Regions from separate parts of the Actinoplanes sp. NPDC051405 genome, predicted to be linked through region 1. Evidence: riboswitches for the same ligand, from Rfam matches in the RefSeq annotation. Region 1 holds a riboswitch; the other holds the start of a gene.

Region 1 (7,247 bases):
GGGCCATGCTCAGCGTGGGCGACGGCCGCCGCGACCCGGACTGGCCGGCCAAGCTGCTGACCCTGCGGGAGCGGTCCAGCGAGGTCACGGTCGCGCCGGCCCACGGGCTCACCCTGATCGCGGTCGGCTATCCCGACGAGACCGAGTACGCGGAGCGCGCCGACGCAACCCGCCGGCTACGGGCCTAGCGTCCGCTTCCCGATGACCTGCCGGCCCAGATACCGCTCGACGACCTCGGTGGTGATCCGGGCCGCGTACGGGTCGTCGTCGGTGACGAGCTGACCGTCGGGCCGGGCGATGACGCAGTACAGCAGATAGTGACCACGGCTGTGCCAGCCCACCTGGGCCAGGGGCTCGCCGAGCGGGTCACCGGCCGCGCCGCCCAGCATGGCGAAGGTGCCCCGGCCGTTCTCGACCAGAGTCCCGGTCAGCTCGCTGACCTGCGCCGCACCCTGCTCGTCGGCGAGGTTGAAGACGCCGGCGGTGACCTGGTAGCCGCCGTAGGGAGCCAGCATCCGGGCCCGGACGACGTGCTCGCAGCCGTAGTCGTCGAGGAGCGCGCCGAGGTCACCGCTCGTGGCGGTCCGGCACACGCTGTCGCTGTGGGTGAGGTCCACCCGGTAACCCGTGTCACCGGCGGCGAGCCGGACCGTGGGCTCCGGGAACACCTCGCGCTGGGTCAGCGGCTCGGCGTCGACGTCCCGGGAGGCGATGGCCGGCTCGGAGCCGGGGGCGGCGGCGGATTCCCGCCCGTCCCCGCGGCGCTCCTCGGCGATGATGAAGAACGCGCTCAGCCCGACGATCGCCAGGACGATCAGCGCGGCGAGCCCGCGCATCAGCGTCTGCAGGGCCTGCTGAGGTTCGCGGGGCGCCCGCCGCTGCGGCGTGTGCCGCTGGTGTGCGGCGGGGGCCGGCCACTGGCCGCTGCGATGCTGCCGGTGCTGCGGTGTCGGCGGCCGGTCGGTCACCACGGGGTCCGATCCCAGCCACTCGACGGCCGGAGTCCCGGCCGGGGGCAGGTCGCTCGCCGGAAGCCTGGTGCCCAGGAATCGGGCTCCTGGGATCCGGGCCCCCGGGATACGGGTTGCCGGAACTCTGGCCGCCCGGACCTGGGCAGCCTGGAACTCGGCGGCCAGCCGCACCACGGTCTGCAGCCCGACCGGCCGCAACCGGACCGTCCGAAGCCCGGCGGTCTCCCGCCCCGCGTGCTGTCGGCCCGAGTGCCGCGGATCTGACGGATGCCGGCCCGAGCGCTGCGGGTCCGCGTGCTGCGGGTCCGAGCAAAGCCGCCCGGAGGACGGCCGGCCCGAGCGCTGCAAGTCCGCGTGCTGCGGGTCCGAGCAAAGCCGCCCGGAGGACGGCCGGCCCGAGCGCTGCGGGTCCGCGTGCTGCGGGTCCGAGCAATGCCGACCTGAGAACCGCAGGTCCGGGTGCGACAGCTCCTCGCCGGGGGCGGCGATGGTGGAGGTCCGGCCCCGGCTCGGGTGGTCGGTTGCTCGGCGGCCGCGGGTCTGGCGGGCCAGGGCCTGGCGGATGATCGCCTGCCGGGCCCGGGCGTGCCCCGCTTGCGCCTGGCGGACCAGGCCCTGCGGGGTCAGCGACGCGAGTCCGCCCGCCGGGCCGGCGCGGTGGGCGGAGCGGGGGTGCGGATCGCCAGGCATGCAGGCCACGGTAGGAGGGCACCGTGATCGATGGACGCACAGCGTGTGCGGCACCCTCCGGTGGCCTCCCGTCGTTGCGGTCGCGGGCGTTGGGGGAGGATGGGCGGTGTGACCGCCGACCATTACTTCAGCGCCGAGCCCGCCGCGCCCGCCAAACGGAGCCGCATCGAGTTCACCGCCGCCGGCCGGGCCTACGACCTGGTTGTCGCGGGCGGGGTGTTCTCCGCCGGGCGGCTCGACCCGGGGACCGCCGTCCTCTTGCGCAAGGGCGATCTGCCCACGGCTGCGACCACCGGCACCCTGCTCGACCTCGGCTGCGGCTACGGCCCGATCGCCTGTGTGCTCGCCAGCGAGGCGCCGGAGGCCACCGTCTACGCGATCGACGTCAACGCCCGAGCCCGGGAGCTGACCGCGGAGAACGCCGCCGCCCTCGGGCTGGCCGGCCGGGTGCGGGCCGCCGCCCCCGACGAGGTGCCGGACGACGTCACCTTCGCGCAGATCTGGAGCAACCCGCCCACCCACGTCGGCAAGGCCGAGCTGCGCGCGCTGATGGCACGCTGGCTGCCCCGGCTCGCGCCCGGCGGGGTGGCCTGGCTGGTGATCAACCGCAACCTCGGTGGTGATTCGCTGCACACCTGGCTCGTGTCGCTGGGCTGGGAAGTGACGCGTACGGCCAGCCAGCGGGGCTTCCGGGTGCTGCGGGTGACCGGAAAAACCGGCTGACCACCGGCGGGTCGTCGGGGAGGATGCCCACGTGGGTTACGTAGACGTGTCAGGGGTCGGATTTGTGCTGCCGGACGGCCGGGAGCTCTTCTCCGACGTGTCGTTCCGGGTCGGCGAGGGTGCGAAGGTGGCGCTCGTCGGGCCGAACGGGGCCGGCAAGACGACGCTGTTGCGGATGGTCGCCGGGGACACGTCCACCCCGATCGGCACCATCGCGCGGGCCGGCGGGCTCGGGGTGATGCGCCAGTTCATCGGGATGATCGGCGATGACCGTACCCTCGACGACCTGGCCCTGTCGCTGGTCGCGCCGCCGCTGCGGGCCGCCGGCGCGGTCCTGGCCGCGGCCCAGTCCGCCCTGGAGAGCAACCCCGACGCCGAGAAGGCGCAGCTGGCCTACGCCAACGCGATCGCCGGCTGGGGCGAGGCCGGTGGCTACGACGCCGAAGTGCTCTTCGATGTCGTGGCCGTGGCCATCCTCGGCAAGCCGTGGGAGGAGGTCCGGCACCGGCCGGTGCGCACGCTCTCCGGCGGCCAGCAGAAACGCTTCGCGCTCGACCTGCTGCTGCGCGGCAGCGACGAGGTGCTGCTGCTCGACGAGCCGGACAACTTCCTCGACGTGCCCGGCAAACGCTGGCTCGAGGCGCGGCTCAAGGAGTCGTCGAAGTCAGTGCTCTACGTCTCGCACGACCGGGAGCTGCTGGCCCAGACGGCGAGCCGGGTGGTGGCCGTCGAGGGTGGCAGCGCGTGGACGCATCCCGGTGGCTTCGCGTCGTGGCACGAGGCCCGTTCCGACCGCCACGAACGGTTGCTGGAGCTGCGCCGGCGCTGGGACGAGGAGCACGAGAAGCTGCGTGAGCTGGTCTTCACGCTGAAGAACAAGGCGGCGTACAACGACGGGCTGGCGTCGCGGTATCAGGCGGCGCAGACGCGGTTGCGCAAGTTCGAGGAGGCCGGGCCACCGCCGTTGCCGCCCAAGGAGCAGTCGCTGCGGATGAACCTGCGCGGCGGGCGTACGGGAAAACGCGCGGTGATGTGCACCGGGCTCGAGCTGGAGAATCTGACGTTCCCGTTCGACCTGGAGATCTGGTACGGCGACCGGGTCGCGGTGCTGGGCGCCAACGGCACGGGCAAGTCGCACTTCCTGCGGCTGCTCGCGGCCGGCGGCACCGCGCCTGACGTGGACAACAAGCCGGTCGACGGGGCACCGCTGGCCCACGTGGCGCACAACGGTGTCGCGAGGCTCGGCGCCCGGGTCCGCCCTGGTCACTTCTCGCAGACGCATGACCGGCCGGAGCTGCTGAAACGCACCCTGGTGGAGATTCTCTGGCGGGGTGACGACCACCGTTCCGGGATGGACCGGGCGGGTGCCATGAAGGCCCTGAACCGTTACGAGCTGGCGGCCCAGGGCGATCAGCTCTTCGGCACGCTGTCCGGCGGCCAGCAGGCGCGTTTCCTGGTGCTGCTGCTGGAGCTGTCCGGCGCGACTGTGCTGCTGCTCGACGAGCCCACGGACAACCTGGACCTGGCGTCGGCCGAGGCGCTGGAGGAGGGACTGCAGGCGTTCGAGGGCACGGTGATCGCGGTGACCCACGACCGCTGGTTCACCCGCGGCTTCGACCGTTTCATCCTCTTCCAGAGCGACGGTGAGGTCGTGGAGACTCCGGAGCCGGTCTGGGACGTCCGCTAGCGGCTATTCGCCGGTGGCGCCGTCGAGGCGTTCGCGGAGCAGGTCGGCGTGGCCGTTGTGGCGCGCGTACTCCTCGATCATGTGAGTGAGGACGTAGCGCAACGAGAACGCGTCCTCGCCGTGGTGGCCCACGTCGTCGAGTGATCCGGCGGCGTCCACGATGGACCGCGAGTGGACACATTCCGCCCGCCAGGCCGCGAACGTCTCCTCGGGGTCGGCGTCGGTGGCGTCGAAATCCACGGCGCCGGACCCGGGGCGTGCCCAGAGCGGCGCGCAGTCCTCGCCGTTCACCACGGTCCGGAACCAGCTGCGCTCGACCTGCGTGAGGTGCCGCACCAGGCCGAGCAGGGAGAGGCCGGACGGCGCGACGGCCCGCTCGCGGAGCTGGTCCGGTGTCAGCCCGGCGCACTTCATCGCGAGGGTGTCGCGCTGACGCTGGAGGAAGCCGGTCAGAGTGGCGCGCTCGTCCGCCACCTGCGGCGGTTCACTTCGCGTATCGACGGTCACGACCGTGATCCTGCCCACCCGTGAGGCTCGGCGGAAGCGAAATTTCGGGTGCCCATCACCGCAGCGTGCGGGCACTGAGCGACGACGCGAACACCCACAGTGGAGGGATGTGGGGGTTTACGGGCGGGGGGACGCGGGTTACCGTCTGCTCGGAACCAACCCCACGGGAGTCCGGTGCACCGGGCTGAGAGGGGGGCTGTCGCGGCCCCCGACCGTCGAACCTGATCCGGGTCATGCCGGCGCAGGGAGGAGTGTGTTGTGGGCCCTGCCTTTCCGCACCTGCACGTCATCACGGACGCCCGGCACGGCCGGCAGCCGTTGGTCGTCGTGGCCGCCGCCATCGCTGCCGCCCGGCGGCTGGACGCGTGTCAGCGCCTGGCGATCCAGGTCCGGGTCGAGGACGACGTCAGCGACCGGGACGCGTACGACCTGGCCGACGCCGTCCTGGAGCTGTGCCGCCCGCATGGCGTGTTATGCCTGGTCAACGACCGGTTACACGTGGCCCTCGCGGTCGGCGCGGACGGTGGGCACGTGGGTGCCGCCGATCTGCCGGTCGCGGTGGCCCGCAAGGTACTCGGGCCCGTGGGCGTGCTGGGCGCGACCTGCCGGGATGTCGCTGCGGCCCGGGCAGCGCGGCGGGCCGGCGCGTCGTATCTCGGTGTCGGTCCCGTCTTCGCCACCACCACGAAGACCGGATTGCCGACTCCGCTCGGGCCGGCCGCGGTGGGGACCGTTGCTGCGGCCGTACCGGACACACCCATCGTCGCCATCGGGGGAGTGACCGCCGGCAACGCGCGGTCGCTGGTCGGCGCCGGAGCCGCCGCGGTCGCGGTGGTCGGCGCCGTCGCGGCGGCGGCCGACCCGGGCCGGGCGACCGAGGATCTGCTGCGGGCGCTGGCATGAGCAGCACCGATGTCGTGGTCATCGGCGGCGGCATCATCGGGCTTTCGATCGCGTGGCGGTGCGTGCAGCGCGGGCTGACGGTGACCGTGCACGACAGCGGTGGCGACGACGGCGCCTGGTACGCGGCCGCCGGCATGCTGGCCCCGGCCGGTGAGGCGGGGTTCGGCCAGGAAGCGCTGACCGAGCTTATGGTCGACTCCGCCGCGCGGTGGCCGGACTTCGCCGCTGAGCTGCGGCGCGAGACCGGCATCGACGTCGGCTACGACACGGTCGGCACCCTGAGCGTCGCCCTCACCGCCGACGACCTCGCCGAGGCGCGACGGCTGTGGGAGTACCGCCGTGAGCACGGCCTCGGGGTGAGTCCACTGCTGCCCAGCGCCATCCGCGAGCTGGAACCGGCGCTGTCACCACGACTGCGCGGCGGTGCCCATGCTCCCGACGACCGGCAGGTTGATCCGCGGCGGGTTGTCGCGGCGCTGCGGGCCGCCCTCGGACCGGCGATCGTGCGCGAACGGGTAGCGGACCTCCCGGCCCCGCGACCCGTGGTGGTCGCGGCGGGATCCGGGACGGCGGCACTGACCGGGCTACCCGTACGGCCGGTGAAAGGCCTGGTACTGCGGCTGCGCGGCGAGCCCGGACTGCTGCGGCACGTGGTCAGCGGCTGGGCCGACGGGCGGCACGTCTACCTCGTGCCGCGCGCCGACGGTGAGGTGGTCGTCGGCGCCACCCAGGAGGAACGGGTGGACGCCACGGTGACCGCCGGGCAGGTGCTCGACCTGCTGCGCGCCGCCACCGATCTCGTGCCCGACCTCGGTGAGTGCGAGCTGGTCGAGACGCTCGTCCGGCACCGGCCGGCCACCCCCGACAACGCGCCGTTGCTCGGCGCGTACGGCAAGGGCGTGGTCGTCGCCGCCGGGCACCACCGCAACGGGGTGCTGCTCGCCCCGGTCACCGCCGATCTGATCGCCGAACTGGTGGCGACCGGGAAGTCGGCGCCACTGCTGGACGCGTTCGCACCGGGGAGGTTCGGATGAAGGTCATCGTCAACGGCGCCGCCCGCGACGTCGATGTGGTCAGCGTCGAAGGGCTGGTCGACCAACTGACCACTGCCCGGCGCGGCGTCGCGGTCGCCGTCAACGGGGAGGTCGTGCCGCGGTCGTCGTGGCCCGCCGCCCGACTGCGGGACGGCGACCGGGTCGAGGTTCTCACCGCGGCGCAGGGAGGCTGAGATGTTCGGCGAATCCCGGCTGATCCTGGGCACCGGCGGCGCGGAGAGCCTCGCCGCACTCGAGGCGGCGATCGTCGCCTCGGGCACCGAACTGGTCACCGTCGCGCTGCGCCGGGTCGACGCCGCGGGTCCCGGCCTGCTGCCGATGCTCGACCGGCTGGGCATGCGCATCCTGCCCAACACGGCCGGCTGCTACACCGCGACCGACGCCGTGAAGGCCGCCCACCTGGCCCGCGACGCGTTCGAGACGGATCTGGTGAAGCTGGAGGTCATCGGGGACGAACGGACCCTGCTGCCGGACGGCGTCGAGCTGTTGCGGGCGGCCGAGACACTGGTCGCGGACGGGTTCCAGGTGTTGCCGTACACGAGCGACGACCCCATCCTCGCGCGCCGGCTCGCCGACGTCGGGTGTGCGGCGGTGATGCCGGCCGGGGCGCCGATCGGGTCGGGACTGGGCATCTCCAACCCCCATTATATCCGGCTCATCCGCGACAGCGTGGACGTGCCGGTGGTGCTGGACGCGGGCATCGGCACTGCC
Region 2 (7,247 bases), on a different contig from region 1:
CCCACGGGTCGGCGTCGCCGAGCACGTCGAGCTTCGGGCCCGCCGGGTCCACCGCCGCGCCCATCAGGCCCGGCTGGGTGCGCTTGCCGTCCGTGCCGCGCAGGCGCAGGTAGAACGGCTTGTCCAGGCGGCCCAGCCGGTACGTCACCGACAGCTTGCGGGCGCCCGGCGTCACCTCGTACGACTTGACGACCTTGGTGTCCGGCGCGGTGAAGGTGTCGCGGGCGGCGACCGGGCCGGTCACCGAGCCGACGATCACGTCCACCCGGGACAGCACCGGGACGAACTGCGCCCAGTTCGGCACGTCCTGGAGGTCGATCTCGAGCGTCAGTTCGGTGGCTGTGCCCCGCTTGACGTGCAGGACACCGCCCAGCGGCGTACCCGTGGCAGCCCGGCGGTCGCCCGCCACCCGGACCCGCGCGTCCAGGCTCTTGATCAGGCGGCCGTGGTCGACCCACACCCGCCCGGCCCGCAGGCCGTCCATGACGGCCTTGTAGGAGAACGACGTCGAGCCGACGTTGGTCCGGCCGTAGAAGCCCGGCCAGAAGTCGCCGGCGGTGGTGTTCACCTTGCCGGTGTAGACCGGGTCGTTGTAGCGGCCGTTGGCCTCGAAGTCGCTGCCCGGGCCGCGGTCGGACTGGTCCAGGTAGTTGACGTGGCTGTCCGAGTTGACCGTCACCCACCAGGCCCGGCCCTCGGCCAGCAGGCTGTCCCAGAGGCCGCCGACCGTGGCGGTCATCCAGTCGAAGCCGCCCCAGGTCCGGTAGGTCTCCGGCGGGTAGCCCTGGTACGACGCGGCCGACGGGTTGTTGTCGTAGAGGCCGCGCGCGCCGCCGCGGCCGTTCGGGGCGGGGATGCCGGCGGCCTGGTGGCCGGGGGCGCCTTCCATGCCGATGGCGATGGTCGGGTCGGCGTCGCGCCAGTTGCGGATCTCGTGCGGCGAGTCGATGCCGCGCCGCGACGGGTGGTTGGCCAGGAACAGCGCGCCCTCGACCTTGCGGGCGCGGACCTGCTCGCCGAGGAACTTGATGCCGGCGATCGCGGCGGCCTCGTTCTGCTCGGTGGTGTTGGTGGCCGGCAGCTGCGAGCCGTCGAAGGTCTGCTCGAACTGCTTGAGCACGCCGACCTCGTTGCGGCCCGGGTGCACGAAGACCGTGGCGTGCTCGGCGGCCGGGATGTTCCACTCCAGACCCTGGAAGGTCAGCAGGTCCGGCAGTTCCTCGCGGGTCTTGAGGATGTCGGGGTTGACCTTCTCCACGCCGATCTTGGCGTGTGCGTTGCTGCCGTGGTCGGTGATGACCAGCCAGTCGAGGCCGAACGCGCGGCCGTGCCCGGCCTGGTCGATGACCCGGTACTGGGCGTCGGAGCTGTACTGGGTGTGGATGTGGTGGTCACCCGCGAGCCAGCGGAACCCGCCCTTGGCGGTGCCGCCGCCGGCCGGGCCGTGCGAGTGCGGCAGCCCGGCGGCCGCGGCCGCCGACGGCGTGGCGAGCACCGACGCGGCCGCGCCGGCACCGAGCAGGCCCGCGCTGCGCAGAAAACCGCGGCGGGAGACGTCCGAGGGCGACAGCTCGCTGTCCGGGACGCTCAGATCAAGGGCCGGGGGTACGTCGGCAGCACCGCCGGCGTCGTGTGAGTGGTCGTGATCGTGGTGGTGATGGCCGTGACCCATGTCCCATGGCTCCCGAAGATCGACAAGGATGACCTGGCCAATCTCGCGGCCGCACCGCAACGCCGGATGGCGCCGGGGTGACCGGTGCGCGAACACGGGAGGGTTTCATGCACAGCCGCGCATCAAAAGGCGCGGGTGGGACGAACTACCGGTGCCGGACGACGGAGCCGGCCATCATGTCGTGCAGGGTGCGCGCGTCCGCCCGGAAGACCATGAGGGCGTCGGCGACGCCGAAGAGGCCGAGCGTGAGCATGTTGGGGATCCAGAACAGGAGTCCCTCGATGAGGAACTCGCGCAGGAACATCCGGCCCCAGCCGAACGCCTCGCCCGTGTTCGCGTCGGCGACCACGTGACCCAGCAGCTGCTTGCCGGGGGTCTGCCCGTCGCTCCAGGTGATCATCGACCAGATCAGCCAGCCGATCCCGAAGGTCACCACCATCAGCAGGAAGTCCAGCACCGCCGCCCCGAGCCGGCCGCCGGCGCTGACCGTCGCGAACGCGGGCCGGGTCCAGGCCACGGCCGGTCCGGGCGCGTAGACGGCCGGGGCGTGCTGGACCGGGGGAGCGTAGGGCTGCACGGCCCGGCCGGGCGGCGGGTAGTGGGCCGCGGCCGGCGCGTGCGGGGCCCGGAAATGCGGATCGGTCATGGGTCCACAGCGCCCTTCATCGACTACACAGCGTGGCGCCCGTGACGCTACGCGGCATCACCGCCGGTGGACAGTCAGTGGTCACCCGGCTGCGGTAGGTCACCCGGGCGGACTCGGCCACCCTCGCCGGTGGCGCGTCCCGACGTTCAGCCGATGATCGGCCGGAACAGTCCGAACAGGACGCTGGTGGTCAGGGCGGCGGCGGACACCAGCGTCGCGCCGATCATGAGGGCAGCGTCGGCGCGGCCGAAGGTCTGCCGGCGGGCGTACGTCCTGGGCGTGCCCGCGTCGAAGCCCCGCGCGTCCATCGCCACCGCCAGCCGCCCGCCCCGCCGAAGGGCCCCCACCAGCAGCGCGAACGCCGTCGACACGAACAGCCGCAGCTTGGCCACCGGGTTGCGCCCGGCGTCGATGCCCCGCGCGCGGCGGGCCAGGCTGAGCATCTGCCACTCCTCGCCGAGCAGCGGCACCAGCCGGAACGCGGCCAGCGCGCCGATCGCGAACCGGGCCGGCGCCCGCACGTTCTGCACCAGGGCATCGGCCAGGTCGGTGGGGTCGGTGGTGGCGAACACGATGATGCCCGGCAGCGCGATCGCGAAGACCCGCAGCACCATGCCCAGCGCGGTGACCAGCACCCCGGTGGTCACGTCGAACGGCCCGAGCGTCGCCACCGTGGCCCCGGTGCGCTCGGCCGCGAACAGCACCAGCGTGATCACGATGCCGCCGGCGGCGAGCACCAGCGGCCAGGCCCGCCGGAACAGCGTGCCGTAGCGCATCCCGAACAGCGGCAGCACCGCCAGCTCGACGGCCAGGGCGATGGTCGGGGTCAGCGGATCCAGGGTGGCGATCAGCGGGGCGCTGAACAACAGGGCGGCGGCGAGCTTGGCGACAGGGTTGCGCCGCGCGAGCGGTGCGGTGCTGGCCTCGAAGGTCGGCAGGGTGAGCGTCATGCGGCCCGTTCCAGGCGGTGGACGGAGCCGGCGAGGGCCGCCACGAAGTCGTCGTCGTGGGTCACCGCGACGATGCCGTGGCCGTCGTCGCGCAGCCGGGCCAGCAGGTCGACCAGCTCGATCCAGGTACGCCGGTCCTGGCCGAACGTCGGCTCGTCCAGCACCAGCAGCTGCGGCGCGGTGGCCAGGGCTGTCGCCACGCTCAGCCGCCGCGCTTCCCCACCGGAGAGCGTGTACGGGTTCGCGCCCGCCAGCTTCTCCAACCGCAGCCGTAGCAGCAGCTCGTCGACGACCCGGCGGACCTCGGCCTCCGGGCGCCCGATCCGGCGCGGGCCCAGCGCCAGCTCGTCGGCGACCCGGTGGGTGACGAACTGGTGCTCCGGATCCTGGAAGACCGAGCCGATCCTCGTGGTCAGCTCGGCCGCCCGCCACCGGTGCGGCGCCCCGCCCGGGACGGCGTCGATCGTGCCCGAGGTGGGCTTCAGCAGCCCGCCGAGCAGCAACGCCAACGTGGACTTGCCCGCGCCGTTGGGGCCGGTCACCGCCAGCACTTCGCGCTCGTGGGCGGTCAGCGTGGTGGGCGCGAGGCGGTTGCGCAGGGCGGCGGCTGTGGCGCGTACCAGAGGGGCACCCGGACCGGTGACGGCCCGGCGGGGGGCGACCGGGTGACCCGGCACCCAGACCCCCTCGTCCGCCAGCCGGTCGCCGTGCGCCGCGAAGACCGCGTCCGGCTGGCCGTCGGCCCGGACCCCGCCGCCCGGCTCCAGCACGACCACCCGGTCGACGAGCGTGAGCGCCTCCGCGACCCGGTGCTCGACGAGGATCAGCGTGGTGTCATCGCCCAGCGCGCGGGCGACCGCGGCCCGGATCAGCGCCGCCCCGGCCGGGTCGAGGTTGGCGGTCGGCTCGTCGAGCAGCAGCAGGCCGGGGCGCAAAGCGAGGGTGCCGGCCAGCGCCAGCCGTTGCTGCTCACCGCCGGACAACGCCGCGGTCGGCCGGTCCCGGCCGTAGCCGAAACCGACCCGGTGCAGCGCCTCGTCGACCCGCGGCCAGATCTCCCCGGCCGGTACACCGCGGTTCTCCAGCCCGAACGCCACGTCGTCGCCGCTGCGCGACATGACCAGCTGGGTCTGCGGGTCCTGGAAGACGATGCCGACCCGCTCGCGGGCCTTGCGCGGGTCGAGCCCGTCGATCTCGACCGTGCCCTCGGACTCGCCGGAGTCCTCGGGCAGCAGCCCGGCCAGCGCGGCCAGCAGCGTGGACTTGCCGGCCCCGGACGGCCCGAGCAGCAGCACCCGCTCGCCGTGCGCGACACGCAGGTCGACCCCGCGCACCGCCCACGCCTTACGACCGGCGTGCCGCCACCCGAACCCCCGCAGGACCAGCTCGCCCATGGTCAAACGGCGGCGCGTTCGCGACCGGAGGCGAAGCGGTCCAGCACGCCGGTCTGGGCCAGCGCCCGGACCAGCAGGATGCTGCCCAGACCGGCCACCAGCACCGCGCTGACCGCGGTGATGGCGATGTACGGCAGCCGCAACGTCGCCCACGACGTCCCGCCGTACCAGACGAAAGCGTCGTAGACGGACGCGGCGATCCCGGCCGCGGCCGCCGCCAGCGCCGCCACCGGCAGGTTCCACACCCGGTACGCGAACGCGGCGAAGACCAGCTCGGCCGCGGCCGCCTCGATCGGTCCCTGCAGCACCAGCGTCCAGCCCCAGCTGGTGCCGAGCGCGACGGACACCAGGGCGGCCAGAGTCAGCGTGTAGAAGGCCGCGCCCGGCTTGCGGATGACCAGGGCGCCCAGAACGGCCGGCACCAGCCAGACGCCGTACAGGATGGCCCGGCCGGGCAGCGGGATGGCGTCCGCCGGGCCGTTCCAGAGCAGGCCCCAGGCCCAGAAGATGACCCCGAACGCGACCGCGATGATCGAGGCGATGACGATGTCGATGGTGCGCCAACGGTGCTTCATGTGATGTGCCTCCCAGCTCGTACCGGGAGGAGACGCGACGCCGTGGCCGGGGACGTCTCCCGGACACGGCGCGGCTGGAGAAAGACCGAGCTCCCTGCGCTGGCATTACCCAGATCAGGTTCGAGGGTCTGCGGTGTCACCCGCACTCTCAGCGCTGTGCGCTCCCCTGTCGGATTGCATGTTTGTTTCGGTGCTTGTGTTTCGATGAACGCTAACACCGTACGGCTGTACGGGACAGCGTAGGAGGCGTCACATGCGGATCAAGGCCAGAGGTCTCACCTTCGACGTGTACGAGGGCGGCCCGGCCGACGGTGCACCCGTGCTCCTGCTGCACGGTTTCCCGCAGGACCATCGTGAGTTCGACCTGATCCTGCCCCGGCTGCACGCGGCCGGGCTGCGCACGTACGCCCTCGACCAGCGCGGCTACTCACCCGGCGCGCGCCCTCCCGCGGTCGCCGACTACCGCCTCGACGAGCCGACCGCCGACGCGGTCGCGGTGCTGGACGAGCTCGGGGTCGCCCGGGCGCACGTCATCGGCCACGACTGGGGCGCGCAGGTGGGCTGGTTGCTCGCCGACCGGCACCCCGACCGGGTCAGCACCCTGACCGCGGTGTCGGTGCCGCACCCGCGCGGCCTCGGCGTCGCCCTGCACAACCAGCCGTCGCAGAAGCTGCGCTTCGCCTACATGGGGGTGTTCCGGTCGCGGGTCGCGGAGCGGCTGCTGCTCGGCGCCGGCGGTACGGCGCTGCGGCAGATGATGCGCCCGATCGGGGCCCGGGCCGGCCTCTACGCCACGGCCATGCGCGAGCCGGGCCGGCTCACCGGTGCGCTGAACTGGTACCGCGCCCTGTCCAGTGGTCAGCTCGCCAAGGTCGGCAAGGTCACCGTGCCGACCACGTACGTGTGGAGCGACGGCGATCCGGTCGTCGGCAAGCCGGCCGCGCTGGCCACCGCCACCTGGGTGGAGGCCGACTACCGGTTGGTGACGTTGCGCGGGATCGGCCACTGGATCCCGGAGGAGGCGCCGCGCGCGCTGGCGGACGTGGCGCTGGCCCGCATCGGCGTTTGACGCCGTTCACGTCCGGGCAACCATCCGTCCACCGAGAAGGAGGTTCGATGGCCGCCGAGAAGCGACGGAGCAAGCACGAGACCGAGAAGCAGCGCTGGGACCGCAATTTCGCCGACCTGCTGCAGGAGCTGCGCGTGGCTCAGACGGGCGTGCAGATCCTCTTCGCGTTCCTGCTGACTCTGCCCTTCAGCAACGGCTTCCCGAAGACGACGGACTTCCAGAAGGACACCTACATCGTCGCGTTGCTGTCAGCCGCGGCGGCCACCGCGATGATCATCTCTCCGGTGGCGTTCCACCGGGCGTTGTTCCGCCAGGGCCGCAAGCCCGAGCTGGTCCGCTATGCGCACAAGATGGCCACCGGCGGCCTGGCGTTCATGCTGATCTCGATGGTCAGCAGCGTGCTGCTGATCACCGACTTCCTGACCAACATCTGGGTCGCGCTGATCCTGACCGGCATCGCCGCGCTCTTCTTCCTGACCTTCTGGGCCGCCGTCCCGTGGGCCCGCCGCAACTGGGTCGACGATGACGACGAGGAGGAGGACGAGGAGTTCGCCGAGGACGCCGCCGAACCTAATGAGACTTCGCGGGCTTGAGCCCGAGGTCCTTGAGCTCGAGCGCGGCCAGCGCCTGCACCGCGGCGGCGTCGCCGTTGCGCCAGGACTGGGCGATGTCCGGGCCCAGCTTGGCCAGCTCGTTCAGCGGCCGGCTGGCCAGGGCCCGCAACGCCAGCAGGTCCTGACCGGCCGGCTCTGAGCGCACCTGGGCGGCCACCGCGGCGCGGCGCATCCAGCGCAGCCGCTTCGGCAGCCACAGGAAGAGCACCAGCGCCAGCGGGACGGCGATGATCAGCAGGGCCATGGTCAGCGCCAGATTGTCGACGACTTCCTGCTGCTGGCGACCGGCCTCGGCGATCGACTTCGCGGCGTCGGCGGCGCTGTTGA

The links. Region 1 has a riboswitch for thiamine pyrophosphate ahead of thiE (thiamine phosphate synthase). Riboswitches for the same ligand answer to the same signal wherever they lie in the genome.
Region 2: linked by a shared signal. The riboswitch ahead of ACZ6S4_RS42525 (ECF transporter S component) and the one ahead of thiE (thiamine phosphate synthase) in region 1 are both predicted to bind thiamine pyrophosphate.

Annotation. Positions count from the first base shown of each region.
Region 1 is NZ_JBVJIR010000023.1:2,557-9,803, forward strand. It holds gene truA (tRNA pseudouridine(38-40) synthase TruA) at 1-188, shown strand, start outside; gene ACZ6S4_RS37745 (hypothetical protein) at 177-1,661, opposite strand; gene ACZ6S4_RS37750 (class I SAM-dependent methyltransferase) at 1,770-2,384, shown strand; gene ACZ6S4_RS37755 (ABC-F family ATP-binding cassette domain-containing protein) at 2,416-4,071, shown strand; gene ACZ6S4_RS37760 (DinB family protein) at 4,075-4,587, opposite strand; TPP riboswitch at 4,732-4,843, shown strand; gene thiE (thiamine phosphate synthase) at 4,858-5,481, shown strand; gene thiO (glycine oxidase ThiO) at 5,478-6,515, shown strand; gene thiS (sulfur carrier protein ThiS) at 6,512-6,709, shown strand; gene ACZ6S4_RS37780 (thiazole synthase) at 6,711-7,247, shown strand, end outside.
Region 2 is NZ_JBVJIR010000032.1:29,601-36,847, forward strand. It holds gene ACZ6S4_RS42505 (CehA/McbA family metallohydrolase domain-containing protein) at 1-1,672, opposite strand, end outside; gene ACZ6S4_RS42510 (RDD family protein) at 1,818-2,318, opposite strand; gene ACZ6S4_RS42515 (energy-coupling factor transporter transmembrane component T family protein) at 2,465-3,268, opposite strand; gene ACZ6S4_RS42520 (ABC transporter ATP-binding protein) at 3,265-4,662, opposite strand; gene ACZ6S4_RS42525 (ECF transporter S component) at 4,665-5,237, opposite strand; TPP riboswitch at 5,311-5,415, opposite strand; gene ACZ6S4_RS42530 (alpha/beta fold hydrolase) at 5,491-6,306, shown strand; gene ACZ6S4_RS42535 (DUF6328 family protein) at 6,354-6,899, shown strand; gene ACZ6S4_RS42540 (hypothetical protein) at 6,877-7,247, opposite strand, start outside.